DNA from 2 places in the Streptomyces sp. NPDC101237 genome. Region 2 is predicted to be linked to the other one. Evidence: riboswitches for the same ligand, from Rfam matches in the RefSeq annotation. Region 2 holds a riboswitch; the other holds the start of a gene.
What was found. A riboswitch is a leader RNA that binds a small molecule or an ion and turns the genes downstream of it on or off. The one in region 2 is predicted to bind glycine.
Positions count from the first base shown of each region.

Region 1: it holds a riboswitch for glycine, as region 2 does, so the genes downstream of both, gcvP (aminomethyl-transferring glycine dehydrogenase) here and gcvT (glycine cleavage system aminomethyltransferase GcvT) in region 2, are expected to answer to the same signal.

Region 1 is NZ_JBIWNY010000049.1:6,624-21,910, reverse strand. It holds gene ACIRQ9_RS39175 (ATP-binding protein) at 1-63, opposite strand, end outside; gene ACIRQ9_RS39170 (APC family permease) at 457-2,412, shown strand; gene ACIRQ9_RS39165 (hypothetical protein) at 2,530-3,051, shown strand; gene ACIRQ9_RS39160 (DUF6461 domain-containing protein) at 3,064-3,660, opposite strand; gene ACIRQ9_RS39155 (molybdopterin-binding protein) at 3,749-4,144, shown strand; partial or broken gene ACIRQ9_RS39150 ((2Fe-2S)-binding protein) at 4,156-4,416, shown strand; partial or broken gene ACIRQ9_RS39145 (molybdopterin-dependent oxidoreductase) at 4,416-4,769, opposite strand; gene modA (molybdate ABC transporter substrate-binding protein) at 4,978-5,805, shown strand; gene modB (molybdate ABC transporter permease subunit) at 5,802-6,650, shown strand; gene ACIRQ9_RS39130 (ABC transporter ATP-binding protein) at 6,647-7,759, shown strand; gene gcvP (aminomethyl-transferring glycine dehydrogenase) at 7,820-10,705, opposite strand; glycine riboswitch at 10,880-10,974, opposite strand; gene ACIRQ9_RS39120 (PRC-barrel domain-containing protein) at 11,089-11,469, shown strand; gene ACIRQ9_RS39115 (DNA polymerase IV) at 11,549-12,910, opposite strand; gene ACIRQ9_RS39110 (MerR family transcriptional regulator) at 12,969-13,652, opposite strand; gene ACIRQ9_RS39105 (bifunctional nuclease family protein) at 13,925-14,398, opposite strand; gene ACIRQ9_RS39100 (MerR family transcriptional regulator) at 14,490-15,227, opposite strand; gene ACIRQ9_RS39095 (FHA domain-containing protein) at 15,268-15,287, opposite strand, start outside.
Region 2 is NZ_JBIWNY010000012.1:215,568-230,854, forward strand. It holds gene ACIRQ9_RS20550 (ABC transporter substrate-binding protein) at 1-1,226, opposite strand, end outside; gene ACIRQ9_RS20555 (ABC transporter permease) at 1,296-2,303, opposite strand; gene ACIRQ9_RS20560 (enhanced serine sensitivity protein SseB C-terminal domain-containing protein) at 2,980-3,771, opposite strand; gene ACIRQ9_RS20565 (enhanced serine sensitivity protein SseB) at 3,941-4,732, opposite strand; gene ACIRQ9_RS20570 (AAA family ATPase) at 4,836-5,519, opposite strand; glycine riboswitch at 5,682-5,779, shown strand; gene gcvT (glycine cleavage system aminomethyltransferase GcvT) at 5,936-7,063, shown strand; gene gcvH (glycine cleavage system protein GcvH) at 7,196-7,573, shown strand; gene glyA (serine hydroxymethyltransferase) at 7,605-8,867, shown strand; gene ACIRQ9_RS20590 (L-serine ammonia-lyase) at 8,924-10,291, shown strand; gene ACIRQ9_RS20595 (hypothetical protein) at 10,396-10,554, shown strand; gene ACIRQ9_RS20600 (YcaO-like family protein) at 10,634-11,917, shown strand; gene ACIRQ9_RS20605 (SagB family peptide dehydrogenase) at 11,967-13,391, shown strand; gene ACIRQ9_RS20610 (helix-turn-helix domain-containing protein) at 13,601-14,113, shown strand; gene ACIRQ9_RS20615 (glycoside hydrolase family 25 protein) at 14,195-14,755, shown strand; gene ACIRQ9_RS20620 (NADPH-dependent F420 reductase) at 14,847-15,287, opposite strand, start outside.

The DNA.
Region 1 (15,287 bases), on a different contig from region 2:
CTTGCCGACCCCGGGGGCGGCCCCGAGGTAGACCTTCAGTCGTCCGCGCGGTACGTCGTTCATCACCTCAAGGAGAAGCGCCCTGGGTGGCCCGGGACCGGCGTCTTGACGCGTCTCTTGCGCCGCCGACGACCACGTTGACACCGTCTTGACGGCCCCGCCGCCGTCGGGAGGCCGCCGCGGTCGCGGTCGTACGGGATGACGCTCGGTGTCCGTTCCCGCGCCCCTGCCCGCCTTCCCCCGTACAGCCGAGCGCCGCGCAGCGGCCTCGCGGACCCCGCTTCTTGATGCCGCACCGCCGCCCGCCAGGCGATTCTTAACGCAAGCTTGACGCCCGGCCCCCGCTGATCCGTGGGCCCACGCGTCACTCTCTGCATACGCTGGTGCCGCCGTCCGCGTGATGGCCGGAATCGAACCGCCCCGTACTCAGCGCGCCGGACACCAGGAGCCCGACCGATGGCCACGACCGAACACCCCCCTCCCAGTCGCCTGCGCGCCTGGATGCTGGAGGGACTGTCCGACATGGGCAGGAGCGGCGGCCACACCGGGCCCCACGCGCAGCCGGAGGCCCCGCACAAGGGCCAGCGCTGGTGGCGGGTGATGTGCCTGACCGGCGTGGACTACTTCTCGACCCTCGGTTACCAGCCGGGCATCGCCGCCCTCGCGGCCGGACTGCTCTCCCCGATCGCCACCATCGTGCTGGTCGTCGTCACCCTGGCCGGCGCGCTGCCGGTGTACCGGCGCGTCGCCGCGGAGAGCCCGCACGGCGAGGGCTCCATCGCCATGCTGGAGCGGCTGCTCTCGTTCTGGCAGGGCAAGCTCTTCGTCCTGACCCTGCTCGGCTTCGCCGCCACCGACTTCCTCATCACCATCACCCTGTCGGCGGCCGACGCCTCCACGCACCTGGTCGAGAACCCGCATCTGACCGACGCCCTGCAGGGCAAGCAGATGATCATCACGCTGGTCCTGGTGGCGCTGCTCGGCGCGGTCTTCCTCAAGGGCTTCCTGGAGGCCATCGGCGTCGCGGTCGCCCTGGTCGGCATCTACCTGGCGCTGAACGTCGTCGTCGTGATCGTCGGCATCTACCACGTCGTCACCGCCGAGCACGTCATCACCGACTGGACCACCGCCCTGACCACGGAGCACGGCAACGTCTTCGTCATGATCGGCGTGGCCCTGATCGTCTTCCCCAAGCTGGCGCTCGGCCTGTCCGGGTTCGAGACCGGCGTGGCGGTCATGCCGCACGTCCAGGGCGACGCGGGCGACACCGAGGAGCGGCCCACCGGCCGGATCCGGGACACCCGGAAGCTGCTCACCACGGCCGCCCTGATCATGAGCTGCTTCCTGATCGCGACCAGCTTCATCACCACGCTGCTGATCCCGGAGAAGGAGTTCAGGTCCGGCGGCGACGCCAACGGCCGCGCGCTCGCCTACCTGGCGCACGAGTACCTCGGCAACGCCTTCGGCACCGTGTACGACGTCTCGACCATCTGCATCCTGTGGTTCGCGGGCGCCTCGGCGATGGCCGGCCTGCTCAACCTGATGCCGCGCTACCTGCCCCGCTACGGCATGGCCCCGCACTGGGCGCGTGCCGTGCGCCCGATGGTCATCGTCTTCACCCTGATCGCCTTCCTGGTCACCTGGATCTTCGACGCCGACGTGGACGCGCAGGGCGGCGCCTACGCCACCGGCGTGCTGGTGCTGATCAGCTCCGCCGCCGTCGCGGTGACCATCGCCGCCCGCAAGGCGGGCCAGCGCGGGTGGACGATCGGGTTCGGCGTCATCTCGGCGGTGTTCCTGTACACGACCGTCGTGAACGTCATCGAGCGGCCCGACGGCGTGAAGATCGGTGCCTGTTTCATCGTCGGCATCATCCTGGTCTCCCTGCTGTCCCGCCTGGCCCGCGCCTTCGAGCTGCGCGTGACGAGCGTGAGCCTCGATCCGATGGCGGAACGGTTCATCCGGGACATGGCCAGCCGGAAGATCCGGTTCATCGCCAATGAGCCGGACCGGCGCGACAAGGCCGAGTACCGCGACAAGATCGAGCAGATCCGGGCCGACAACGACCTGCCCGAGCAGGAGGACTTCGTCTTCGTCGAGGTCACGGTCACCGACCCCTCCGAGTTCGAGGCGGGCCTGACGGTGCGCGGCGAGGTCCTGCACGACCGTTACCGGGTCCTGACCCTGGAGTCCGCGTCCATCCCGAACGCCCTGGCCGCGCTGCTGCTGCACGTCCGCGACGAGACCGGCCGCATCCCGCACATCTACTTCGAGTGGACCGAGGGCGGCCCGTTCGCCAACTTCCTGCGCTTCTTCCTGTTCGGCCAGGGAGAGGTCGCTCCGGTCACCCGGGAGGTCCTGCGCGAGGCGGAACCGGACCGCGACCGGCGGCCGCGCGTCCACACGGGCTGAGTCCCGCGGGTCTCCCCGGACGGCCGTCGTAAGAAACCCGTCAATAACCGCTCGGTACGCATAAGAAGCCCGTCAGCCGCCGTCCCCCGGCCCGCGGCGGCCCCTACCGTCGGCCTCATGGAGGACACAAGACGCGGGAGCCGGGCGGCCGGTGACCGTACCTGGCGCGGCGGCGCCCGCCTGGCGGTGGGCTGTGCCGCCGGCTTCGGCGGCCTGACGTTCCTGGTGGACTGGGACGCCGGCACCCTGACCCCGGCGCGCGCGGTGCTCTGGACCGCCCTGTCGGCCGGCATCCTCGCCATGCTGATGCCGGCCCGGGTGACGGCGGGCCCCGGCTGGCTGACCGCGCGCGGGCCGCTGCGCCGCCGGACCGTCCGTACCGACTCCCTCGTGCACGTCGGCCGGTACGGGGACGTCTGTGCCCACCTGGTGCTGCGCGACACCGCCGGCAACCGGCTGGAGCTCGACCCGAACGTCCTGCGCGCCAATCCGCTGCTCTGGCACGAGCTGGACACCGGCGTGCGCCGCTCCCTGGACCGCGGCACCCTGCGCCGGGGCGACGAGGTGCTCGCGCGGCTCGGCCACGAGATCGACGACGCCACCGCGCTCGCGGTGCTCAGGGCCTCCGGCCTGACCTGACCGCGGGGCCGTTCACTCCTCCGGCAGGGCGCGCAGCCTGCCGCTCCAGCGTTCGCCGCCGGAGGTGGCAGGGTCGGTGAGACCGATGCCGAAGGCGTCCTCCAGCAGCGTCAGCACGCTGTCCGGGGGCGCCGTCTCGCCGCGGACCAGACCCAGCGGCCGCATGGTGTCGTCGAGCCGGGCCGGGTCGTACCCGATCGGGTCGATCGCGTGCAGGGTGTGGAAGTCCACGAGGACGTCACCACCGACCGCGTACTTGAACCAGTGCATCGGCTTCTCGTTGTAATGGACCACGACGGCCTCGGTCCCCGCCGAGACCGCACCCAGGACCCGCTCGTCCAGCCCGTGCAGGCCGCCCAGCTCCCAGGCCCACGTCCACGGGCCGTCCACCCCGGTCAGGACGACCGGTTCGTCCCCGTCGTAGAGGTCGTCCCCGAGATCGTCGGCGAGCGCGGTGCCGGGACCGCGCAGCGCCAGGGTCCCGGGGACGGCTCCCATGCGGGTCAGCAGTTCCTCGGGGGCCACGTCCCGCGCGAAGGTCAGCGTGTAGATCGGGATGTCCTGGTGCCGGAACAGGTCCAGGCCCCGGCTCGCTCCTGTGGTCGTCATACGCGGATGCTGCCACACCCCGGCCGTCGGGCCCGAACCGGCGGACGCCGGGTCCGCGGGCCCCGACGGGCGGCCCTATCGTGAGCCCATGCAGTCCTACACGATCGGCCAGGCGGCGCGGCTGCTCGGCGTCAGCCCGGACACCGCCCGCCGCTGGGCCGACGCCGGCCGGATGACCACCCATCGCGACGAGGGCGGCAGGCGGCTCATCGACGGCAGGGCGCTCGCCGCGTTCTCCGTCGAACTCGCCAGGGCCGGGACCGCCGAGGAGGACGCCTCCTACACGTCGGTGCGCAACGCCTTCCCGGGCATCGTCACCGCGATCAAGCTCGGCGACGTCGCCGCCCAGGTCGAGATCCAGGCCGGTCCGCACCGCCTGGTCTCCCTGCTCACCCGCGAGGCCGTCGAGGAACTGGGCCTGGAGGTGGGCATGGAGGCCACCGCCCGGGTCAAGTCGACGAACGTGCACATCGACCGCGTCTGACCGCGCTCACCGGCTTCGGGGTGACGAAGGGCTGCGACGCGGGCGACCGCGGTGCCCGCACCGTCCCCGTCGACGGCGAACCCGTGCACAGCTGCCTCTGTCCGGCCTTCCGCGCCGACGGCCGCACGGTCACCACCGTCGAGGGCCCGGCCTCCCCGGACGGTGAACTCCACCCCGTGCAGCAGCGGTTCCTCGGCGCCCCGGGCTTCCGGTGCGGATTCTGCGCGGCGGGCTTCCTGATGACGACCGCCGCCCTCTCCGAGGACCAGCTGGGGCCCGCGAGGTCCAGGGGGGTCCCGTCGATGCCGACGGCCAGCAGGACGGGTGCGTGCGCGAAGTCCGGGTCGATCTCGGCCCAGGAGAGCAGCGCGTGGTGACCGTCGGCGCCGGTGACCGCGATGAGGAACCGCGGCCGGTCCTTGCGGCGGACGGGGTCGAACGCGGGGCCCGCGGCGCCGAGGACGTCGTACAGCAGGGGTCCGGTGAAGCCGTGACGCCGCACGCCGCTGGTGGCGCAGTCGAAGCTGACCCGCACCCGGTGCTGGGGCCAGCGCAGGAGATCGGACACGGTGAGCCGGGCCGGCCGTGCCAGGTCTCCGGTGAGGTCGAGTTCGGCGAGCGTCATGTGCGGCCTCCTCCCGGATGACGGTACCCGCGGCGCACCTCCGTACAAACGCACATGCCAGGTTCTTGTCTTAAGTGTGCGGCTCATGCGATGCGACAGAAGACTTACGGCTGGCAGGTGCGGCAGTATCATCACATGGCGGCCGAGAGACAGGTCGCACCAGGGCGCGACAGCTTTCTCCACCCGGATTCAGAGGAGTTCACCCGTGATGACCCGTTCCGCGCGCCGGACCCGGCGGACCCTTCAGGTGGCCGGTGCCCCGGTGGCGGCCCTGCTGGTCCTGAGCGCCTGCTCCTCCTCGGACGACGACTCGTCCGCGAAGACGAAGTCGGACACCTCGTCCTCCGCGTCGTCCGGGCTGTCCGGTTCGATCACCGTGTTCGCGGCGGCCTCCCTCAAGGAGAGCTTCACGACGCTGAAGGCGGACTTCGAGAAGGCCCACCCGGGCACGAAGGTCGACTTCAGCTTCGGCGGCAGTGACACCCTCGCCGCGCAGATCACCAGCGGGGCCCCCGCGGACGTCTTCGCCGCCGCCAGCCCCAAGACGATGGCGATCGTGACGGACAAGAAGGACACCGCCACCACCCCGGCCACCTTCGTCCGCAACCAGCTGGAGATCGCCACCCTGCCGGGCAACCCCGACAAGGTCTCCTCGCTCAAGGACCTCACCGACTCCAAGCTGAAGGTGGTCCTCTGCGACAAGACGGTGCCGTGCGGCGCGGCCGCGCAGAAGGCGCTGGACGCCGGCAAGCTGAAGCTGACGCCGGTCTCCTACGAGGAGGACGTGAAGTCCGCCCTCAACAAGGTGGTCCTGAAGGAGGCCGACGCCGCGGTCGTCTACAGGACCGACGTGAAGGCCGCGGGTGACAAGGTGGAGGGCGTGGAGTTCCCCGAGTCCGCCGCCGCCATCAACGACTACCCGATCGCCCTCCTGAAGAACGCCCCGAACCCGGGGCTCGCCAAGGCGTTCATCGCGCTGGTGCGGTCCGCCGAGGGCCGGCAGGTCCTGAACCACGCCGGGTTCCTCAAGCCGTGACGAAGACCGACGAGCCGGACCCCGGGACCGCCGCCGTCACGGACGGCCCCCGGCGCCGGCGCGTCCGCTCGGCCGTGCCGCTGCCGCTCCTCCTGCCCGGAGCGGTGGCTCTGGCCTTCCTCCTGCTGCCCCTGCTGGCCCTGCTGCTGCGCGCGCCCTGGGGCAGCCTGCCCTCGCTGCTGACCAGCACGGAGGTGTGGCGGGCACTCCAGCTCTCGCTGCTCAGCGCGACGGCGGCGACGGCCGTGAGCCTGGTCCTCGGCGTTCCGCTGGCCTGGCTGCTGGCCCGCACCGAGTTCCCCGGCCGGGGCCTGGTGCGGGCGCTCGTGACGCTCCCGCTGGTCCTTCCCCCGGTGGTCGGCGGTGTGGCCCTGCTCCTGGCCCTCGGCCGCAACGGTGTCGTCGGGCAGTGGCTGGACGCGTGGTTCGGGATCACGCTGCCGTTCACGACGACCGCGGTGGTGATCGCGGAGTCCTTCGTGGCGATGCCGTTCCTGGTGATCAGCGTCGAGGGCACGCTGCGGGCCGCCGACCCGCGCTTCGAGGAGGCGGCGACGACGCTGGGCGCGTCCCGTCTCACGGCGTTCCGCAGGGTCACGCTCCCGCTCATCGCGCCCGGCATCGCGGCCGGTTCGGTACTGGCCTGGGCCCGCGCGCTCGGCGAGTTCGGGGCGACGATCACGTTCGCCGGCAACTTCCCCGGCCGCACCCAGACCATGCCGCTGGCGGTCTACCTGGCCCTCCAGAACGACCCCGACGCGGCGATCGCCCTCAGCCTGGTCCTGCTGGCCGTCTCGATCGCGGTCCTCGCGGGCCTCCGCGACCGCTGGATGACCGCCTCATGACCGCCCCGGATCCCGCCCGCCGCCCCGACGCGTCCCCCGCGCCGCCCGCGAAGGACACCGACGGCCTCGACGCCCGACTGGTCGTCACCCGTCCCGCCTTCCACCTCGACATCGCCCTCACCGCCGCCCCCGGCGAGGTCGTCGCCCTGCTCGGGCCCAACGGCGCGGGCAAGACCACCGCGCTGCGCGCCCTGGCCGGCCTCACTCCCCTGACCGCCGGCCATCTGCGTCTGGACGGCGCGGAGTTGGACCGCACGCCGCCCGAATCCCGCCCGGTCGGCGTCGTCTTCCAGGACTACCTCCTCTTCCCGCACCTCACGGCGCTCGACAACGTCGCCTTCGGCCCGCGCTGCCACGGCGTGCCGAAGGCCGAGGCCCGCGCCCAGGCGGCCGCCTGGCTGGACCGCATGGGCCTCGCGGACCACGGCGGCGCCAAACCCCGCCGCCTGTCCGGCGGCCAGGCCCAGCGCGTCGCGCTGGCCCGCGCCCTGGCCACCCGCCCCCGCCTGCTCCTCCTCGACGAGCCGCTCGCCGCCCTCGACGCCCGCACCCGCCTGGACGTGCGCTCCCAACTCCGCCGCCGCCTGGCCGAGTTCGAGGCCGTGGCGGTCCTGGTCACCCACGATCCGCTGGACGCGATGGTGCTGGCCGACCGTCTGATCGTCATAGAGCACGGTTCGATCGTCCAGCAGGGCGGCCCCGCCGACATCGCCCGCCGCCCGCGCACCGACTACATCGCCCACCTGGTCGGCCTCAACCTCTACCGCGGCCGGGCCGAGACGGAGGCCGGGGGCCACCTGGTCCGGCTGGACACCGGCACCGCCGTCGCCACCACGGAGCACCTCACCGGTGACGTGTTCGTCGCGTTCCCGCCGAGCGCCGTCACCCTCTTCCGGGACCGGCCCACCGGGGCCAGCGCCCGCAACGTCTGGCGCTGCCAGGTCGCCGGCCTGGAGATCCACGGCGACCGCGTCCGCGCCGACCTCACCGGCGAGCTCCCCCTCGCCGCCGACCTCACCACCGTCGCGGCGGCCGAACTGGACCTGCACCCGGGCACCCCGGTCTGGGCGACGGTGAAGGCGACCCAGACCCACGCCTACCCGGCGTAGCCCCGCGACGCGAGAGGCCCCGCCGAAGCGGGGCCTTCGTCACGTCCGTGCTGCCGCGGATCAGTCCTCGTAGGCGTCCAGCGGCGGGCAGGAGCACACCAGGTTCCGGTCACCGAAGGCCTGGTCGATCCGGCGCACCGGCGGCCAGTACTTGTCGGCGGCGGACACGCCGGCCGGGAAGACGGCCTCCGTGCGCCCGTACGCGTGCTCCCACTCCCCGCCGAGCGCGGCGGCCGTGTGCGGGGCACCCCGCAGCGGGTTGTCCTCCGCGGGCCACTCCCCCGACCCGACCTTGTCGATCTCCGCGCGGATGGCGATCATCGCCGCGCAGAACCGGTCCAGCTCGCCCAGGTCCTCGGACTCGGTCGGCTCGATCATCAGCGTGCCGGCCACCGGGAAGGACATCGTCGGCGCGTGGAAGCCGTAGTCGATGAGCCGCTTGGCGACGTCGTCGACGCTCACGCCGGTCGCCTTGGTGAGCGGCCGCAGGTCGATGATGCACTCGTGCGCGACCAGCCCGCCGGGGCCGGTGTAGAGCACGGGGAAGTGCGGCTCCAGCCGCTTGGCGACGTAGTTGGCGCTGAGCACGGCCACCTGGGTGGCGCGCTTCAGGCCCTCGCCGCCCATCAGGCGGACGTACGCCCACGAGATCGGCAGGATCCCCGCGGAGCCCCACGGCGCGGCAGAGATCGGCCCGACGCCGGTTTCCGGGCCCGCGGCCGGCTGGAGCGGGTGGTTCGGCAGGTACGGCGCCAGGTGGGACCGTACGGCCACCGGGCCGACGCCCGGACCGCCGCCGCCGTGCGGGATGCAGAAGGTCTTGTGCAGGTTGAGGTGCGAGACGTCGCCGCCGAAGTGCCCGGGCTTGGCGACCCCGACCAGCGCGTTGAGGTTGGCGCCGTCGACGTACACCTGGCCGCCGGCCTCGTGGACCTGGGCGCAGATGTCCGCGACGTGCTCCTCGAACACGCCGTGCGTGGACGGGTAGGTGATCATCAGGACGGCGAGCTGCTCACGGTGCTGCTCGATCTTCGCCCGCAGGTCCTCGACGTCGACCTCGCCGTCCTCGGCGGTCTTGACGACGACGACCTTCATCCCCGCCATGACGGCGCTGGCGGCGTTGGTGCCGTGCGCGGAGGACGGGATCAGGCACACGGTGCGCTGCTCGTCGCCGTTGGCGCGGTGGTAGGCGCGTACGGCGAGCAGACCGGCCAGTTCGCCCTGGGATCCGGCGTTGGGCTGCAGCGACACCTTGTCGTAGCCCGTGACCTCGGCGAGCCGCTCCTCCAGCTCGCGGATGAGCGTCAGATAGCCCTGCGCCTGCTCGGCGGGCGCGAAGGGGTGCAGCTGGCCGAACTCGGGCCAGGTGACCGGCTCCATCTCGGTGGTGGCGTTGAGCTTCATCGTGCAGGAGCCCAGCGGGATCATGCCCCGGTCCAGCGCGTAGTCACGGTCGGCGAGGCGGCGCAGGTAGCGCAGCATCGCGGTCTCGGAGCGGTGGTCGTGGAAGACCGGGTGGCCCAGGTAGCCGTCCTCGCGCAGCAGCGCCTCGGGCAGCGTGTCCACGGCGGCCGTGTCCAGCGCCTCGACGTCGCCCTCGACGCCGAACGCCGCCCACACGGCTCCCAGCTGCGCGCGTGTGGTGGTCTCGTCGCAGGCCATGGAGACGTGGTCGGCGTCGACCAGCCGCAGGTTGACCCCGCCCTGGCGGGCGGCCGCGACGACCTCGGCGGCCTTGCCGGGCACGCGCGCGGTGAGCGTGTCGAAGTAGGCGCCGTGCACCAGCTCGACGCCGCCGTCCGTCAGCCCCGCGGCGAGGATCGTGGCGTAGCGGTGGGTGCGCTGCGCGATGGCCCGCAGGCCCTCGGGCCCGTGGTAGACGGCGTACATGCCGGCCATCACGGCGAGCAGCACCTGCGCGGTGCAGATGTTGCTGGTGGCCTTCTCGCGGCGGATGTGCTGTTCCCGCGTCTGCAGCGCGAGCCGGTAGGCCTTGTGGCCGTCGGCGTCCACGGAGACGCCCACGAGGCGGCCGGGCAGGCTGCGCGCGAACTTCTCCCGCACCGCCATGTAGCCGGCGTGCGGACCGCCGAAGCCCATCGGCACACCGAACCGCTGGGTCGTGCCGACGGCGATGTCGGCGCCCAGCTCGCCCGGCGAGGTCAGCAGGGTCAGCGCGAGCAGGTCGGCGGCCACGGTGACCAGCGCGCCGAGCCCGTGCGCCTGCTCGACGAGCGGCCTGATGTCGCGGACGGCACCGGAGGCGCCCGGGTACTGGACGAGCACGCCGTTGATCTCCCGCGCGGCGAGATCGGCCGGGATGCCCTCGCTGAGGTCCGCGACGACGACCTCGACGCCCGCCGGTTCGGCCCGCGTCCGGATCACGGCGATGGTCTGGGGCAGGGCGTCCGCGTCGATGACGAAGACACCCTTCTTGTTCTTGCCCATGCGCAGCGACAGCGCCACGGCCTCGGCGGCGGCGGTGCCCTCGTCGAGCAGCGAGGCACCGGAGGTGGGCAGCCCGGTGAGGTCGGCGACCACGGTCTGGAAGTTCAGCAGCGCTTCCAGCCGGCCCTGGGAGATCTCCGGCTGGTACGGCGTGTAGGCCGTGTACCAGGCGGGGTTCTCCATCACGTTCCGCAGGATGACGGGCGGCGTGAAGGTGCCGTAGTAGCCCAGTCCGATCATCGAGTCGAGCACCTGGTTGCGGTCGGCCAGCGACCGCAGCTCGGCCAGGACCTCGGCCTCGGTGCGCGCGCCCGGCAGCTCCAGGGTGTCGGCGTTCTTGATGACGTCCGGCACGGCGGCGGCGGTCAGCTCGTCGAGCGAGCCGTAGCCGACCTGGGCGAGCATCTTGGCCTGCGCCTCGTCATCGGGTCCGATGTGGCGCTGCTCGAAGGGGATTCCCTGCTCTAGCTCGGAGAGCGGTACACGCTGGGCGGTCATTGCGGAGGCCTCCTGGTCTGACGCGACCTTCGAGGGGTACCCCGGCACGGGTACCCCGACGGCCTCCCCCTCTGTCATCTCAACCTGAGAGCTTCGCCGGACGCCCAGGGGATCCGGCTTTCACCGTCGGTGAGGGCGGGCGCCGTGGACGCCTGCCCTGCTTTCCAGAGTGACCTCGTCCGTGCGGTACGTGAGCCTGAGAGATTCCGGGGAGGATTTGCTCCTTCGGCGCCTCCGGACTGCCCGGAGGACTCTCCCGCACGGGATCAGCAGCCGCTTGCCAGCGTACCAGCGAGGGCAACGCACAGGTCTTCGAGTGGCCGCCTCCTTCAATGTGCTCTTTTGTAGTGCTTACGGATGAGTTGCGACCTAGTGGAGGGCCCGTGCAGACCGACATCGATCCGCGCAACCTGATCGGCCGCAAGGCGTTCGACCGCAACGGCACGAAGATCGGCACGATCGACGAGGTCTACCTCGACGACGCGACCGGGGTGCCGGAGTGGGCGGCCATACGCACCGGCCTGTTCTCCCGGGACGCCTTCGTGCCCCTGGAGCCGAGCGAGTTGGTCGAGGGCACCCTCAAGGTCCCCTTCGACCGCGCCCTGATCAAGGACGCCCCCGACTTCGGCGTGGGCCGCCACCTCTCCCCCGAGCAGGAACTCCAGCTCTACCACCACTACGGCCTGGACACGGCCGCCCCGCCCCCCGACCACCCCGACCACGACTTCGGCAAGCTGGCGGGAACCGAGGACACGGGCGCGTAGGGCAGGCGAGGGCCGCTCTCGCCGTGCCCGGGACCCCTGACGGGGCCCGTCCCGGCCCCGGAACGCCCCGCACTCCGGATCACACGCCCACCCCGTCCGCGGGAGTCGACGGCACCAGCGGCAGCGGATCCACCGGTTCCAGCTCAGGGTCGTCCACCCGGAACGTCCGCACCCTCCCCGGCACCGCCGACCCCGGCGTCTCGAACCGCACCGTCACCCGCCCCACCCCGCTCCCCTGCACCCATCCGTGGCCGTACCCCGCATGGCGTACGTCGTGCCCCGCGGGCCACCGCCGTTCGACGGCCGCCACCGCCTCGGCGACCGGCTCCGCCACGTCCTCCTCCGCGGCCGGCTCGACCGCGTCCCCGGCCGCCGCCTGCGCGAACAGATCCTCCTGGGTGTAGTCGGCGAGCCCCGACACGCCCACGCCCAGCAGCCGCACGCCTCCCGTCGTGTCCACCGAGTCCAGCAGCCGCGCCGCCGCCTCCCGCACCACCGCCGGGTCGTCGGTCGGTCCCCGCAGCGTCTCCGACCGGGTGAGCGTCGAGAAGTCGTAGCGCCGCACCTTCAGCACGATGGTCCGCCCCGACAGGCCGGCCGCCCGCAGCCGGCGCACACACCGGTCGGCGAGCCGCTGCACCTCCGTCCCCACCCGCGTCCGGTCGTGGATGTCCACGTCGTAGGTGTCCTCGACGGACACCGACTTGGCCTCCCGTTCGGCGACCACGGGCCGGTCGTCGTGGGCCAGCGCCATCGCGTGCAGCGCGTGCCCGTGGGCCTTGCCGAGGAGCCGCACCAGTTCGTCCTCGCCCGCCTCGGCGATCTCACCGACCGTGGTGATCCCGGCCCGCCTCAGATGGTCCCCGGTCGCCGGCCCCACCCCCGGCAGGGTCCGCACCGTCATCGGCCCGAGCATCGCCCGCTCGGTGCCCGGCTCGATCAGCACCAGGCCGTCCGGCTTGGCCTGCTCGGAGGCGATCTTCGCGAGCATCTTGGAGGCGGCCAGCCCGACCGACCCGGAGAGCCCCGTGGCGCCCCGTATGTCCGCGCGCAGCTTCTCCCCCACCAGCCGCGCCGATCCGGCGTCCCGGGCGACCTCACCGGCCTCCAGGTCCACGAACGCCTCGTCGAGGCTCAGCGGCTCCACCAGCGGCGACAGCTCGTGCAGCAGCGCCATCACCTGCTCGCTGATCGACCGGTACAGCGCGAACCGCGGCACGAGGTACGCGGCGTTCGGCGCCAGCCTGCGCGCCTGGGCCATCGGCATCGCGGAGTGCACCCCGAACACCCGGGCCTCGTAGGACGCCGTGGCCACCACACCGCGCGGTCCGAGCCCGCCCACGACCACGGCCTTCCCGCGCAGGCTCGGCTTCGACGCCTGCTCCACCGAGGCGTAGAAGGCATCCATGTCGAGATGCAGGATCGTGGGCGCGTTTCTCACGTCTCCGATGCTGCACCACGCCACTGACAATGCCCCGGCACACCGCGGTGCCGGGGCCTCAGACCGCCTTGTTGCGGCGCCGGGCCAGCTCGTCGGCGGGGTTGTGCCCGACCAGGGTCTCGCCCGTGTCGACGCGCTCGCCGTGCAGCTGGGACAGGGCGCTCTCCACGTCCCGCCAGACCACGCCGACCGCGATCCCGAAGATGCCCTGCCCGCCCTGGAGCAGCGCGTGGACCTCGTCGGGCGAGGTGCACTCGTAGACCGTGGCGCCGTCGCTCATGAGCGTCATCCGCTCCAGGTCGCGGAAGCCGCGCTCCCTCAGGTGCTGGACGGCGGTGCGGATGTTCTGGAGGGAGACCCCGGTGTCCAGGAACCGCTTCACGATCTTCAGGACGACCACGTCCCGGAAGCTGTACAGGCGCTGGGTGCCCGACCCGTACGCGGGCCGCACGCTGGGCTCGACCAGCCCGGTGCGGGCCCAGTAGTCCAGTTGGCGGTACGTGATTCCGGCCGCCGCACAGGCGGTGGGCCCCCGGTACCCGATCTCCTCGGTCGTCATGGACGCAGCCCCTCCGCCGCTCGGCACTGCCGCCGGACGCTGCGAAGCGTGACCTGCAGTGCTGCCGTGCTGGGGGTCCCCCCAACTCGAACGAAGCCGAGGGCTCGGGGGAGGGTACGGACCGCTCTCCCCGAGACGGCGTCCCGGGGCACCCCCAGCCATACCGTCGCCGCTGCTTCTCACGCCGACCTCCGTCCTTGACCTGCCTTCTCGACGGTAGGCAGTCACCAGGGGTGCGTCAACGATCGCCACACTCGGCACGCCGAGTGATAATCACCCTAGGAGTGGTTTCCCGTGCCCCACCGCGGGGAAAGGCTAGCCGAATGCGCTGACGGGAAGGCGTAGGACGCTCTCAGTGGCCGTTGGCAATTGCCCGTGAGTCCGCCGCATCCGCCCGACCGTGAAGCGGCCCGCCACCACCCTTCGCAGGGTGGCCGGCGGGCCGTTGCGGTCTCTCACTGACTGCTGGTACCGAAGTCCTCGGGCGAGATCTGGTCGAGGAACTCGCGGAACTTCTCCACCTCGTCCTCCTGCTCGTCCGGGATCGCGATGCCGGCGTCGTCCAGCACCGTGTCGCTCCCGTAGATCGGCGTTCCGGTGCGCAGCGCCAGCGCTATGGCGTCGGACGGGCGGGCGCTCACCTCCACGCCGCTGGCGAACACCAGCTCCGCGTAGAAGACGCCCTCACGCAGATCCGTGATGCGCACCTCGGTCAGCTCCTGGCCGACGGCCTCCAGCACGTCCTTGAAAAGGTCGTGGGTCAGCGGCCGCGCCGGAGCCATGCCCTGTTGGGCGAACGCGATCGCCGTCGCCTCCCCCGGTCCGATCCAGATGGGGAGGTAACGGTCGCCTCCCACTTCGCGCAGGAGCACGATCGGTTGGTTGGAGGGCATTTCCACCCGGACACCTACGACATCGAGCTCGTTCACACAGCAACCCTAGGCCGTGCCCGGGACGTTTGGGTAGTCGGGCCCGGAACGCGCGCCCGATCCGGCCCGTGCCCGGGTCCTGTCACGATGGTCATGGCAGCCGCACTCCGAGCGCGGTCTGCACCAGTGCGGCGTGCAGCTTCACCGTGAGCGCCGCCAGCTCTTTCGTACGGGCCTCGGCGTGCGCCCTTGTCTGCGGATTGCGGTGCCGCCTCAACGGGGCCACCACCTGGTCCACCAGCCCCGCCTCACGGTCCGCGGCGGCCTTCATCGCCCGCAGATGGCGCGGCTCGATGCCGAACCGGCCCAGCTCGGTCACGAGCGCGGCCACGGTCACCGCCTCGGAGTCGTACGCGCCGTCCGCCAGGGGCGCGAGCAGCCCGTAGGACTCCCACTCCGCCAGACGGCCCTCGTCGATCTCCGCGGCCGCGAGCAGCTCCTCGCGGCCGATCCGCGCCACCGCGGGCGCCTCGGGCATCGTCGGCACCGCCTCGCCGTCCCGCTGCCGCCCCAGCACGGGCAGCTGCACGGCCTCACCGCGCTCCATGGCGTCCAGGTACTCCCGGATGACCTTCAGCGGCAGATAGTGGTCCCGCTGCATCCTCAGGACGTGTCCGAGCCGCTCCACGTCCCCGGCACTGAACTTGCGGTACCCGGACGGAGTACGGCGGGGCTCGATGAGCCCCTCCGACTCCAGAAAGCGGATCTTGGAGATGGTGACTTCGGGGAACTCGTCGCGCAGCACGTTCAGCACCGTGCCGATGCTCATCAGCCCGGTTTCCGTGGCGGCGGTGCCGTGACCGGTACCGCCGCTCGGTGTGTGCAGCATGGACCTTCTTCCCTGGGGTCCCCGCACGAGGTCCGGAGGGTCAGATGCCCTGCCGGCTCG
Region 2 (15,287 bases):
TTGCCGCCCTTGTTGGCACCGGCGATGCTGTACGGGTCGTACTTCTGGCCCTCGGAGCCCGGGACGGACGGCGGGAGCATGTTGGTGCCGATGTCACCACCGGCGATCGGGCCACCGCGCGCGGTCTGCAGCGAGACGTGGTCCGCACCGAGGATGACGGCCTTGCGGCACTCGATGTTGTCGAACGGCTTCACGCTCTGCGGGAAGACCGCGTAACGGATGTAGCCGGAGACCGGGTTGTCCAGGTTGCCCTTGTGCTCCTTCAGGGCGGTGGTGCGGCCCTGCGGGGACATGCCCGTCTGGTTGATGTCCAGGTCCAGGTCACCGTTGAGCAGGCGCTGGTCCAGCTGGTTGGCGTCCGAGAAGAACTGGACGGTGATCTTGTCGGGGTAGGCCTTGCGGACCGGGTCCGAAGCCTGCTTCCACTCGGTGTTGCGCACCAGCGTCAGGCTCTTGCCGGGGCTGTACGACTCGAACTTGTACGGGCCGGAGGAGAACGGCTTCAGGCCGTACTTGGACTTGGTGTCCATGTCCTGGCGGACCGGCGAGGCGGAGACCAGGCCGAGGACCTCCTGGAAGTCCGAGTTGGCCTCGGGGAGGTGGAAGACGATCGTCTTGTCGTCCGGCGTGGTGATGGACTTCAGGCCCAGGTGGTCCTTGGAGGTGTCCTTGTAGGGACCCTTGTACTCGCCCTTGGGGTCGAGGAAGTCCTTCAGGTACGTCGGGCCGCCGGACAGCACGTCCTGCGCCCAGACGCGCTCGATGCCGTACTTGACGTCCTTGGACGTGATCGGCTTGCCGTCCTCCCACGTGACGCCGTCACGCAGGGTGTACGTGTAGGTCTTGCCGCCGTCCGAGACCTTCGCGAGACCGGTGGCGAGGTCCGGGGTCAGTTCGGCGCCGGCCTTGCCCGGCTCCGTCTTGCCCGTGACCAGCTGGCGGCTGTAGTAGCGCGCGAAGTTCCACATGAAGCCGTAGTAGCCGCGCGTGGTGTCCCACGAGTCGGCGTCCTGGGCTCCACCGAAGCGCAGCGTGCCACCCTTCTTGGCCAGCGAGGCCTGGGCGACCTTGTTGTTGGCCGCGTCGAAGCCGGCGGCGCCGTTCTTCGAACCGCCGCCGTTGTCGTCGCTGCTGCCGCCGCACGCCGCCGTGGTCAGCAGTGCGGCGACCGCAGCAGCGGCGGCAAAGGCCTGCTTACGCCGCCCTGAGGTGCGTTGGGTTGTCACGATCTCGGATCCTCCGGATTAGATGAGAGACCCCGTGTTGGTGCCACGGGACGCTTGGGGTACGGCAGTTCAGCGGGAGGCCTTCGGGTCCAGCGCGTCACGCACGCCGTCGCCGAAGAGGTTGAAGGCGAGCACGGTGATGAAGATCGCCACACCCGGAACCACCATGTACATGGGGTCGGACTCGTAGTAGTCGATCGCGCTCGACAGCATCTGTCCCCAGGACGAGGTGGGCGGCTTGACGCCGACGCCCAGGAAGCTGAGGGCCGCCTCGGTGAGGATGTTGGTGGGGATCATCATCGTCGTGTAGACGATGATCGGCGCGACCAGGTTCGGCAGCAGTTCCTTGAACAGGATGTAGAACCGGCCGGCGCCCAGGGAGCGGGCGGCCTCGACGTACTCGCGCTCACGCATCGAGAGCGTCTGGCCGCGCACCACGCGTCCGATGTAGGGCCAGCCGAAGAATCCGATGACCAGGATCATCACGAACACGCGCACGTTGGAACCGGACAGGCCGAGCATGTTGTTCGGCATGACGGAGACCAGGGCGATCGTGAAGAGCAGCTGCGGGAAGGCCAGCAGGCCGTCCATCACGCGGCTGATGAACGAGTCCACCCAGCCGCCGAAGAAGCCCGCCAGGATGCCGAGGACGGTGCCCAGCACCACCGCGACGAGGGCGGAGAGGAAGCCGACCAGGAGGGACACCCGGGCGCCGTAGAGGATCCGGGCGAGGATGTCGCGGCCGTTGACCGGCTCGACGCCCAGCAGGTGGTCGCCGCTGATGCCGCCGAGGGACCCCTTGGGGGTGCCGAACAGCGGGTCGATCAGCGTCTCGTTGTAGGCGTCCGGATCCTGGCCGAGCAAGTGGGTGATCACTGGCGCGAGGAGGGCGACCACGATGAGGACGAGCACGACTACGCCGCCCGTGAGGGCGAGCTTGTCCCGCTTCAGGCGCTCCCAGGCGATCCGGCCCAGGGAACGCCCCTGAACGGCCTTTTCGCCGGCGGTCGCCGCCGCCGCTTCCTCGGCCGCGCTCGGGGCCGCTTCCGCGGTCGGCTCGTGCAATGGTGCCGTCATCTGGCAGGGACCCCTCTCAACCGGCTGTAGCCGGCTTGCACTTGCCGCTGGTAGCGGCATGATCACTCTCTCCTGGGCAGGGGTGAACACCCCTTGGAGCGCGAGTCTTCAACGCCGCGGCGACCAGTTACCAGAGTTGACGGTGAATGGATGCGCAACCGTGATACGAGCAAACGGTTTCGTTATCCGAACGACGGGTAACACCTGTCGGACAGGGGCAAGCCTGGCAAGACGCCACATCAGCGCCGCAAAGCCTCCGGTCTACACGCGGAGACCCGCCCGCCCGCACGCCCGGATCCCGGCCACACCCGAGGCTCCCGTGATCTGGATCACAGCGCGGTGAAGGGAATTCACCAACGGAATTGAGGATTCCCCGTCCCGGAATACCGGGACCCGCGGGATTCCTTTTGCGACGCGTTCACGGCGGCTCCGGCGCCGTCGCCGCCGGGCGTCCGCCTCCGCGCCCGCGACGGCCGCGTACGAGGTCAGCCGGTCGGTGCCGGTCCTCGGGCGCTCAGGCGCTCCGTCAGGGGCACCACGCCCGGTTCCTCGCGCCGGAGGCCCGGCGGCGGTCACGTGGCACTGCGGGAATTCCCGTGCCGGTGATCCCGAATCCGCCCGCACGACAAAAGACCGCGCCCGTCCTTTCGAGGACGGGCGCGGTGCGGTCGTTCGCTCAGTAGCCGGCGGGCGCCGGCGGATAGCCGTAGCCCGCGGCCGGTGCCGGTGCCGCGTGGGCCTCGCGGTCGTAGAACGGGCGGGCGGCCGCCCGCATCCACAGCACCACCGGGTCGAACTCGTCGGTCATGGCGACCGTCGACACCGGCAGCCCGTCCGGCACCGCCCCGATGGACTGCTGCATCATCGCCCGCACCGAGTCCACGGCCGGCGGCGACGTGTCGTACACGTCGAGCCCGATGGCGAGGTACGGATCGCCGAGCGCCGGCTGCACCCAGGCCCGCCGCAGCGAGCGGACGGCGGGCGTGCGGTGGGCGTTCTGCGCGAGCAGCGCGTAGAACTGCGGGACCTCGATGGACGGTTCGGCCAGGCGCAGCGGGCCCGCGGGCTGGCGCTCCAGACCGGTCGCGATGCGCCGCAGGTCCGGCCACGGGATGCCGACCCCGCCGCCCGGGGCGTGCGGGTTGAGCCACAGGCCGAAGTGGTCGGGATAGAGCGTGCGGGCCACGTCGAGGCCGTCGACGACCTCGTAGGAGCGGTTCCAGCCGCTCGCCGACAGTTCCTGGGCGGAGGTCACGCAGGGCGCGTAGCCGTGGCCGTCGACCTCCATGTTCCCGTACTGGGCGTCAGGGGAGCCGCCCTGGCCGTGCCAGAGGAGCATCCAGACCTGACCGGAGGACGGCGTGGCGAGGGCGCGGAGGAGTGCCTCGTAGGCGTCGTACCGCCCGGGGGCTACCTGGCGCAGCATGTGCTCGACCTGCCCGGCCGCCGCGGTGCCGCTGGCGCTCACGTGTTACCGCCCCTTCATTTGTCGCCCCGCCTTCGGGGACAGCTTAAGCGCCGAGGGAGTGCGGGCCGATGGTTCGTCGGCGGCCGCGGACCTCGTCGTGGCCCGGCGCGCGGTTCCCCGCGCCCTGGGTCCGTGGCCCGCGGTTCGCCTCCCGTGGCCGTACTCGTCTCTAGTGGCCGAACTGGTAGAAGGGCCGGACCTTCTCCCGCATCCAGTGGCCCACCGGATCGTCCGCGACGTCGAGCAGGACCAGGTTGACCGGCCACGTGACCGGGACCCGGCCCAGCGCCCGGCCCAGCGCCTCCAGGGGCAGCGCCCTGATGTCGCCCTCCCACTGGGAGAGTTCGACGCCCACGAACATCACCGGGTCCGCCGTCTCGACCACGGCGAGGCAGCGGCGGGCCGTGGCGACCACGCCGGTGGCCGCGAACTCCGCGGAGGCCGCCGCCAGGAAGTCCATGGGGTCGTCCTGCCAGTCCGGTTCGAAGAGCCGGACCCGGCCGCCCGAGGCGATGCCGTCCAGTTCGCTGAGGCCGGCCCGGCACAGCTCGGCGACCGCCTCGGGCGGCAGCGGGACGCCCACCATGCCACCGGGGTTCACGGCGATGCCGACCTGCGGGGGCAGCCCGCGGGCGAACTCGACGGCCGGGGCGACCGTGTACGACAGGTGGGAGCCGGCCACCTGGCGGAACTGCTCCTCGGAGCTGAAGACCGGCACGTACACCCGGCCCTCGATCTCCGTGGTGGGCAGGTCGAGGGAACCGCTGTGCGGGCCGCCGCCCTCCGGCAGCGGGATCCACAGGAAACTGCGGCCGAGTACCTCGATGAGCCGGCCGGCGGCCGCGGGAACGCCGAGGGAGGCCGACAGGACCTCCTCCAGTTCGTTGCCGGGCCAACCGCCGTGCGGGTGGGGGTGCGCCTGTGCCGGGAAGTCCGCGGGAAGGTCCGCCGGGAAGTCCATCTGCCTACCGCCTGCTGGAAACCGCTGCTGCTGAGTCCGAAAAGGCTATCGGGTGGCTGTGACAATGCCCCACCCTCCGAGCCGCCCACCCATGCGGAGGGCCTCACTCCGCGGGCTTCTCCGGCTCGCGGAAGGCGATCCGGCACAGGACGTCGGCCGCGTCCCGGTCGAGCAGCACCGCCGAGCCGACGCCCCGGGGCAGCCCGCCCCTCTCCACCGCGCGCACCAGCCGGGACGCGGCGTGGCGGTGGCGCAGGAAGGCGTACCGGGAGACGCCGCGGCCCCGCGCGCGCTGGCCGTCCAGCGCCGCGCCCGGCGGGACGTCCAGGAGCAGCAGGTGCAGGGTGGCGCCGCGGCGGCGGGCCGCGCGGGCCAGCCATTCGCGCACCCAGGCCTGGGTGCCGCAGTCGTGCACCACCACGCCCTCGCCGCCGCGCAGCGCGCGGCGCAGTCCGGCGTAGTGGGCGAGGCGGACGAGCGGGCGGTAGAGGGCGTAGGGCAGGAAGCGGGCCAGGCGGGCGTCCCAGCGGTCGCGGGTGTCCTGGGAGTCGATCCGGATGCCCTGGACGGCGCGGTGCATCAGGGTGGACTTGCCGCTGCCCGGCAGGCCGGTGACCACGACCAGGTCACGGGGGCCGAAGAGGAGGCCGTGCGGGCTGCGGCCGGTCCGGTCGCGCAGGTCGCGGACGACCCGCGCCGGGCCCTCCTCGTGCCGCTCGCGGGCCGGGGCGGCCGGCTGTCCCGGCAGGGCGATGCCCGTCGTCACGTACGCCGTGGTCCTTGTCACCGTGACCGTCCTCCCTGGGGGTTCAGGAAAGGTTCTCCCCGCTTAGTGTAAAGAGAAGGTAATGCACGGTGTCTCGCGGTTCCGTCCGCTTCCGGCCACAGGCCTGTCACAAAGCCCGGCCCGGCGTGCAATGATGTGCGCGCCAACTGCATACCGGCCGTTTGAATCCGCGCGGGAGAGTCCCTGGCAGTGTTCGCCGGGGCGCCGAAGGAGCAAGTCCCTCCCTTGAATCTCTCAGGCACCGTTACCGCGCGGGCGAGGCACATCTGAAAAGCGGACCGCCCACCGGCGGTCCCACCCAAGGTGCAAGCCGTGACCACGTCCGTGGTCGAGGCGAACCTCTCAGGTTCCGATGACAGATGGGGAGGACCGACCTCGCCTGTCATGCCCTGGGATCTTTGGGAGACGACCGACCGATGAGCAGTTCCGATTCCGCTGGACCGCGCCGTACCGCGCTCGATGCCCTGCATCGCTCGCTCGGCGCCACCATGACCGACTTCGCCGGCTGGGACATGCCCCTGCGCTACGGCTCCGAGCGCGACGAGCACGTCGCGGTGCGGACCAGGGCAGGCCTCTTCGACCTCTCCCACATGGGCGAGATCGCGGTGACCGGCCCGCAGGCCGCCGCCCTGCTGAACCACGCCCTGGTCGGCAACATCGCCTCCGTCGGCGTGGGCCGCGCCCGCTACACCATGATCTGCCGGGCCGACGGCGGCATCCTCGACGACCTGATCGTCTACCGGCTGGCCGAGACCGAGTACCTGGTCGTGGCCAACGCCTCGAACGCCCAGGTGGTCCTCGACGCGCTGACCGAGCGTGCCGCCGGCTTCGACGCCGAGGTGCGCGACGACCGGGACGCGTACGCGCTGATCGCCGTCCAGGGGCCGGAGTCGCCCGGGATCCTGAAGTCGCTCACGGACGCCGACCTGGACGGCCTCAAGTACTACGCCGGGCTGCCCGGCACCGTCGCCGGCGTCCCGGCGCTGATCGCCCGCACCGGCTACACCGGCGAGGACGGTTTCGAGCTGTTCGTGAAGCCGGAGCACGCGGTGGCGCTGTGGGAGGCGCTCACCGAGGCGGGCGCCGGCGTCGGCCTGGTGGCCTGCGGCCTGTCCTGCCGCGACACCCTGCGCCTGGAGGCGGGCATGCCGCTGTACGGGCACGAGCTGACCACCTCGCTGACCCCCTTCGACGCCGGTCTCGGCCGGGTCGTGAAGTTCGAGAAGGACGGCGACTTCGTGGGCCGCGAGGCGCTCCGGGAGGCCGCGGACCGGGCCGCCGCCGAGCCGCCGCGGGTGCTGGTCGGCCTGGTCGCCGAGGGCCGCCGCGTGCCGCGCGCCGGGTACCCGGTGGTCGCGGACGGCAAGGTGATCGGCGAGGTCACCTCCGGCGCCCCCTCCCCCACGCTCGGCAGGCCGATCGCCATGGCGTACGTCGACGCGGCGCACTCGGCGCCGGGCACCGGGGGTGTCGGCGTGGACATCCGGGGCAGCCACGAACCGTACGAGGTCGTGGCCCTGCCGTTCTACAAGCGCCAGAAGTAGACCCCGAGGCGGGACCCGCAGGGAGACACTGAGCCCGGCGGTGCGTGACCCTGCGCACATTTGCGCTGCTCACGTGTGTTTCGCGCACTTCTCTTTCACCAGCACCCCACCGCGTACAGGAGAATTCAGGCCATGAGCAACCCCCAGCAGCTGCGTTACAGCAAGGAGCACGAGTGGCTGTCGGCCGCCGCGGACGGCGTGGCGACGGTCGGCATCACGGAGCACGCGGCCAACGCGCTCGGTGACGTCGTCTTCGTCCAGCTCCCGGCCGTCGGCGACACCGTGACCGCGGGCGAGTCCTGCGGCGAGCTGGAGTCGACCAAGTCGGTCTCCGACCTCTACTCGCCGGTCACCGGTGAGATCACCGAGATCAACGAGGACGTCGTGGACGACCCGTCCCTGGTGAACTCGGCCCCCTTCGAGGGCGGCTGGCTGTTCAAGGTCCGGTTCGCGGACGAGCCGGCCGACCTGCTCTCCGCCGACGAGTACACCGCGTTCACCGCCGGCTGAGGCGCCGTACCCACAGGAGTCGTAGAAACAGATGTCCGTTCTGAACACGCCCCTGCACGAGCTGGACCCCGAGGTCGCGGCCGCGGTCGACGCGGAGCTGGTGCGCCAGCAGTCCACCCTGGAGATGATCGCCTCGGAGAACTTCGCTCCGGTCGCGGTCATGGAGGCCCAGGGCTCGGTCCTCACCAACAAGTACGCCGAGGGCTACCCGGGCCGCCGCTACTACGGCGGCTGCGAGCACGTCGACGTCACCGAGCAGATCGCCATCGACCGGGTGAAGGAGCTGTTCGGCGCCGAGTACGCCAACGTGCAGCCGCACTCCGGCGCCTCCGCCAACCAGGCGGCCCTGTTCGCGCTGGCCCAGCCCGGCGACACCATCCTGGGCCTGGACCTCGCCCACGGCGGCCACCTGACCCACGGCATGCGCCTGAACTTCTCCGGCAAGCAGTTCGACGTGGTCGCCTACCACGTGGACGACTCCGGTCTGGTGGACATGGCCGAGGTCGAGCGCCTCGCCAAGGAGCACCGGCCGAAGGTGATCATCGCCGGCTGGTCGGCGTACCCGCGCGAGCTGGACTTCGCCGAGTTCCGGCGGATCGCCGACGAGGTCGAGGCGTACCTGTGGGTCGACATGGCCCACTTCGCCGGCCTCGTGGCCGCCGGTCTGCACGCGAACCCGGTGCCCTACGCCGACGTGGTCACCTCCACCACCCACAAGACCCTCGGCGGTCCCCGCGGCGGCATCATCCTCGCCCGGCAGGCCTTCGCGAAGAAGCTGAACTCGTCCGTCTTCCCGGGCTTCCAGGGCGGCCCCCTGGAGCACGTGATCGCGGCGAAGGCGGTCTCCTTCAAGGTCGCCGCCTCGGCGGACTTCAAGGAGCGCCAGCGTCGTACGGTGGAGGGTGCGCGCATCCTCGCCGAGCGGCTGACCGCGCCCGACGCCCGCGAGGCCGGGGTGAACGTCCTGTCCGGCGGCACGGACGTGCACCTGATCCTCGTCGACCTGCGCGCGTCCGAACTGGACGGACAGCAGGCCGAGGACCGTCTCCACGAGGTCGGCATCACGGTCAACCGCAACGCCGTCCCGAACGACCCGCGCCCGCCGATGGTCACCTCGGGTCTGCGGATCGGCACCCCGGCGCTGGCCACCCGCGGCTTCACGGCCGAGGACTTCGCCGAGGTCGCGGACGTGATCGCCGAGGCGCTGAAGCCGTCCTACGACGCGGCGGCCCTCACGGCCCGGGTCGAGGCACTGACGGCCAAGCACCCGCTTTACCCCGGTCTGAACAAGTAGTTCTCTGGTGGGGGCACCCGATGGCGTGTGCCCCCGCCCTGTTCCAAGGAGTTCCCGTGGCCATCTCGGTCTTCGACCTGTTCTCGATAGGCATCGGCCCGTCGAGTTCCCACACCGTCGGGCCGATGCGCGCCGCCCGCATGTTCGCCCTGCGCCTGCGCAACGAAGGACTGCTGGACTCCGTCGCCTCGGTGCGCTGCGAGCTGTACGGGTCACTCGGCGCGACCGGCCACGGGCACGGCACCCCGAAGGCGGTGCTGCTGGGCCTTGAGGGCGCCTCGCCGCGCACGGTCGACGTGGAGGGCGCGGACGACCGGATCGAGACGATCAAGACCGCCAAGCGCCTGTCCCTGCTCGGCGAGCACGAGATCGCGTTCTCCTTCGACGCCGACCTGAAGCTGCACCGCCGCAAGGCCCTGCCCTACCACGCCAACGGCATGACCCTGTGGGCGTACGACGCCTCCGGGGCGGAGCTGCTGTCCAAGACGTACTACTCGGTCGGCGGCGGGTTCGTGGTCGACGAGGAGGCGGTCGGCGCCGACCGCATCAAGCTGGACGACACCGTCCTGAAGTACCCCTTCCGCACGGGCGACGAGCTGCTGCGCCTGACGAGGGAGACGGGTCTGTCGATCTCCGCGCTGATGCTGGAGAACGAGCGGGCCTGGCGCACCGAGGACGAGATCCGCGAGGGACTGCTGGACATCTGGCGGGTGATGCAGGCGTGCGTCGCGCGCGGGATGTCGCGCGAGGGCATCCTGCCGGGCGGGCTGCGGGTCCGCCGCCGGGCCGCCGTCACCGCGCGCCAACTGCGCGCCGAGGGCGACCCGCTGGCCCACGCGATGGAGTGGATCACCCTCTACGCGATGGCCGTGAACGAGGAGAACGCGGCGGGCGGCCGCGTGGTCACCGCCCCCACGAACGGCGCGGCGGGCATCATCCCCGCGGTCCTGCACTACTACATCAACTTCGTCCCCGGAGCCGACGAGGACGGAGTGGTCCGCTTCCTCCTCGCCGCCGGCGCGATCGGCATGCTCTTCAAGGAGAACGCCTCCATCTCCGGCGCCGAGGTCGGCTGCCAGGGCGAGGTCGGCTCCGCCTGCTCGATGGCGGCGGGCGCGCTCGCCGAGGTGCTGGGCGGCTCCCCCGAGCAGGTCGAGAACGCGGCCGAGATCGGCATGGAGCACAACCTCGGCCTGACCTGCGACCCGGTCGGCGGCCTGGTCCAGATCCCGTGCATCGAGCGCAACGGCATGGCCGCGGTCAAGGCGGTCACCGCGGCCCGCATGGCCATGCGCGGCGACGGCTCCCACAAGGTCTCCCTGGACAAGGTCATCAAGACCATGAAGGACACCGGCGCCGACATGAGCGTCAAGTACAAGGAGACGGCCCGGGGCGGGCTGGCGGTGAACATCATCGAGTGCTAGGGCGTGCCGCCCGGTCCTGGCACTGACGTGCAATCCATGGCGCCGTGAGTCGCCCTAATGTCTCCCGCGAGGCAAGAGCGGAACAACTCCAGGGAGGCAATTCCATGGGTACAGGAGACCTCAGGCTGCTGTGCACCGCCGCCACCGGCAGCGAGGACGTCGTTCTCGCGGAGAGCGAGCGCGCGGCCCTGGCCTGCATGCTCAGCACCGGTTTCGAGGACGAGGCCGTCACCTCCTCGCTTCCTTCCGGCGCCGACCGATAGGTCAACGCTCCGACGGGCCCGCAGCCGTACTCCTCCGAGTCGGCTGCGGCGCTCTTTCTCACTTCGAGAGGGGTCATTGATGACGGAAGGCGCCACGGTGGACGTCGCCGGGCCGATCCAGGCCGGCGAACGGGAGAACGAACTCGCCGACGCCCTGCGGCAGGGTCTGTCCGCCGCTCGCTCGCTGGGCCTCGAAGCCCGTTTCGTGCCGGTTCTGGAGGCGGAGTCCGGGGCGTGGGCGTGCGAACTGAGAAAGGGCGCGACCCGGGTCGAGGACGGATTCGGCCTGGGAAAGGGCGCTTCCGAGACGGCACGGGTGGGCGCCCTCTTCGAAGCCCTCGAACACTACGTGAGCGAAAAGGGCTGCTTCGATCCCGGCGCGGTGCGCGGCGAGCGGGCCCACGCGCTCGCCCACCACGACAGCCCTCTGTTCCAGGACCAGGCCGTCCGGCTGCTCGGCGAGTTCGCGGACGGCGAGATCGGGTGCCTGGAGTACGAGGACGTCTTCTCGGGGGCGGCCGTCCCGGTGCCCGTCTTCCTGTCCACGCCCGGCTACGTGGACGCCGATCCGTCCTTCCGTGCCGCTCTCGGCGACACCTACGACTACTCCGCGGTGTGGCGGTACTCCAGCAACAACGGCTGGGCCTCGGGTGTCACGGTGGACGAGGCCACGGTGCACGCGCTCAACGAGGTCGTGGAACGCGACGCCTTCTCGCTGCTGCTGATCGGCCAGTTCCTCCGCCGCAGGCGTCCGCCGCTGCGCGTCGTGGACCGGGCCACGCTGCCCGCGGCCCTGGCGCGGCTGGCGGACCTGGCCGACGAGGTGACCGGCCGGAGCGTCCACCTGATCGACATGACCACGGACGTGGCGGTTCCGGCCTACCTCGCCTTCCTGCCGCCCCACGACGGAGATCCCGCCCGTATCCGCGGCTGCGGTGCGTCCCTGTCGTCCGACCACGCGGCGCACCGGGCGCTGAGCGAACTGATCCAGATCCAGGGTGCCGCGCAGTTCGCCGACGCGGACGCCCTCTTTCCCTCCGCGATGTTCCCGCGGCACGACGGTACGCGGGACTTCCCGGCACTGCGGTCCTGCCGGCTGGCGGATTTCACCGCGCTGCTGCCCACCGCCGAGCCGGTGCCGTTCGAGTCGACGAGCCATCCGGCGACGCCCCGGGAGCATCTGGACGAACTGCTGCGCCGCCTTTCCGGCCACGGGTTTCCGGTCCTGCGCCGCCGGGCCGAAACCCCGCGAGGCCTCGCCGTGGTCAACGTCTTCGTTCCTGGAATGGAGCGCTTCATGCTCGTGACCGACGGCGTCACGGTCGTTCCCGGCCCGCGCGGACGCCACTACCTGGGGAATTGACCCGCCTGGGCTCCCCGCGGTCCCGGAGAGGCGGAGATGCGGAGACGACGTGACCGGCATCCGTGAACTCCTGCGGCTTCGCCCGGACGCCCGGGTCGTACCGGACGCCTCCGGTGCCACCCGCGTCTACGCCGGGCAGCGAGGGACCTTCCTCGGCGCGCTGACACCGTGCCAGAGCGCGGCCCTGGAGGTGCTGGGCGCACAGGCCGCGGACGACGAGTCGCTGCTGAGCGCCGTCCGGAGCCGGGTGGCCGAGCCGGACCTGCCCCGGGTGCGCGAACTCGTGCGCGGGCTGCGGGCGCAGGGCTGGCTCTCGTCGACGCTGACGGCCGGCCGGACACGGCTGCTGACCTTCCGGCCGCTCGGCCCGGCCGCCCCGCCCCCGGCCCCCTCCCCCGCCGCGCCGGACCCCGCGGATCTGCGGTTGTCCCGGTTCGCCGTGCTGCGCGCGGACACGTCGGGGATGGTGCTGGAGTCGCCGCTGGCGCATGTCGCGGTGGAGATCCACGACGCGGGGCTGGTGGGCCTGCTGGCCTCGCTGCCCGTACGGACCGCCCGGGACGCGGGGGCGGAGCGGCCGCATCCCGTGGAGTGGCGCGAGGCGGTTCCGGCGGTCCTCGGCGCCCTGGCACGGCAGGGTTTCCTCGTCCCGCGGGACGGCGGCCACGAGCGCGCGTTCCGCTACGCCCAATGGGCGCCGCACGAAATGCTGTTCCACAGCCGGAGCCGGGACGGCCGGCACGACGCGCCCTTCGGGGGCACCCGCTGGGCCGAGGGGATCGCCGACCCCCTGCCCGCCGTCCGTCCGCCCTTCGGCGGGCCGGTGGTCCCGCTGCCCGCGGCGGACCTGGGGGAGCTGCGGTCCCGCGACATGACCCTCACCGAGGCGCTGGAGGACCGCCGTTCGCTGCGGCGCCACGACGACGCGGCACCGCTCACCGTCGCCCGGCTCGGCGAGTTCCTGTACCGCTGTGCCCGCAACCGGGGCGTGCGCGGGGACGGGAAGCAGGAGTTGGGCGACCGGCCCTATCCGTCCGGCGGCCGCAGCCACGAGCTGGAGATCTATCCGCTCGTCGAGCGGGTCGACGGGGTGCCGTCGGGCCTCTATCACTACGACCCCGAGCGGCATGTGCTGGAACTGGTCACGCCGCCGGGTCCCGCCGTGCGACGGCTCTCGGAGATGGCACGGCTGACCGCGCTGATGTCCTCTCCCCCTCAGGTGACCTTCCTGGTCACCGCGCGGTTCGGGCGGGTCATGTGGAAGTACTCCGCGATGGGGTACGCCATGACCCTCAAGCACGTGGGCGTGCTCTACCAGGTGATGTACAGCGTCGCCACGGCCATGGGGCTGGCGGGGTGCGCTCTGGGCAGCGGTGACAGCGACGCCTTCGCCGCGGCGACGGGGCTGCCCTGGGAGACCGAGTCGACGGTGGGCGAGTTCGTCCTCGGAAGCCGGGCCGCCGGCGATCCGTGACGGATCGCGCCGGTGCAGGCGGTCACCGCGCCGAACACCCCGTCCGCCCCTGCCTGTTCGCCGTCCCCGCACTTCGCGGCGGGTGCCGGGGTCCGTCGTGGACCGGACGTGAACCAGCCGTAGACCGGCCGTGAACGGCCGACCGGTTCTCTTGACCCCACGGCGATCGCTCGGGCGGTCGCGGTCCCGGGGAGCGGAGGAGGGTACGGATGGCCGACAGGGTCCTCGGTCGGGCGGCGCGCACCGACGAGGCACCGCATCTCCCCTCCGCGGACGCCCCGTTCACCGGCCCGGCGAGGGCGGCGGAAGGCGGGTGCGGCCTCCGGACGGCCCCGGAGGGAACACCGCAGGAGCTCCCCGGCCCCGGTGCACAGGGCCCGTCGCTGCCGCTCCTGCGGGCGGCCAGGAGTGCCATCGAGGCGAACCTGGACCGGCCCGACCTGTCGCCCGCGCTGATCGCGCGGGTCCTCGGGGTCTCCCTGCGGACGCTGCACCGTTCCTTCTCCGGGTCCGGTGACTCCGTCATGTCCTTCGCCCGCGCCCGGCGTCTGCACAGGGCGCACGACGAACTCCTCGGCTCGTCCCCCGCCCGGCGGATCTCCGAGGTCGCGGCACGATGGCACTTCTCGGACGCCAGTCACTTCGTCCGGCACTTCAAGGCCGCCTTCGGCACCACCCCGACGCGCCACATCGAAGCCCACCGCGGGAAGGACGCGCCCTGACGGCACGAGAGGGTCGGCGGTGCGGATCCGGGGAATACGGAACACGCACTCTCAATTCCTGCTCCCCGGGGAGTCCCCCACATGCTGCACGGTATCGACGTGAGCGCGTACCAGTCCTCCGCCTACGACACCGACGGCGTCTCCTTCGTCTTCATCAAGGCGACGGAGGGACGTTCGTACGTCAATCCCAAGCTCGCCGCCCAGACCAGGACCGGCCGTGACGCCGGACTGGTCGTCGGCTACTACCACTTCCTGTGGCCCGGTGACCTCGACGCCCAGGCCCAGTACTTCGTCCAGCACGCCCCCGAGAAGGCGGGCGAGATCCTCGCCGTCGACTGGGAGACCACCGGCGCCGGCACCCACGCGAGCAACGCCGAGAAGGACCGCTTCATCCGCGCGGTGCAGCGGCTGCGGCCCAGCCACCGCGTGGTGCTCTACACCAACCGCGACTTCTGGCTGAACGTCGACACCACCTCGTTCGCCGGCGACGGCCTGTGGATAGCCGACTACGTCAGCGCCGGGCACCCGCGCATCCAGGCCGACTGGCGTTTCCACCAGTACACCAGCGACCCGCACGACAAGAACGTGGCGGACTTCGCCTCCAAGGCGGCCCTCAAGTCCTGGGCGGTGAAGGGCGGCTGAGCCGGCGGCGGGACCGGGCTCCCCGGAACCCTCCCGCCGCCGGCCGCCCGACGGGCGCGGCGCGCGCCCCGGGTCGTCCCCGGAGCCCGGCCTATCCCCGGAAGGCCTCCGGCCGCTCGGGCGACGCCTCCGCGAGGGCCTTGCGCACCTCCTCGGCGCCGGCCCGCAGGCCGTACACCGGGGTGCCCGGCTGCTGGCGCCAGGAGTCGTCGATGCCGCCGTTGTCGACCGTGTCGAAGCCGAGTTCGTCGATCAGGGCGCGGACGACCCGCTTGGCCGCCTCGTCGTCGCCGGAGACCGGGACGGCCTGGCGGTCGGGGTCACCGGCGGGACGGTGGCGGTCCAGGATGTCCTGGGCGTAGGTGCCGTTGAACGCCTTGATCACGGAGTGTCCGATCTGCCGCTCGGTCCAGCGGCTCTCGGTCAGGTCCCCGTCCTCGATCCCGTCGATGCGGCCGTCGCGCTCGCGCGGGTAGTAGTTGCCGGTGTCGATCACGGCCACGTTCGCCGCCGCGCCGTCCAGCAGGCCCGC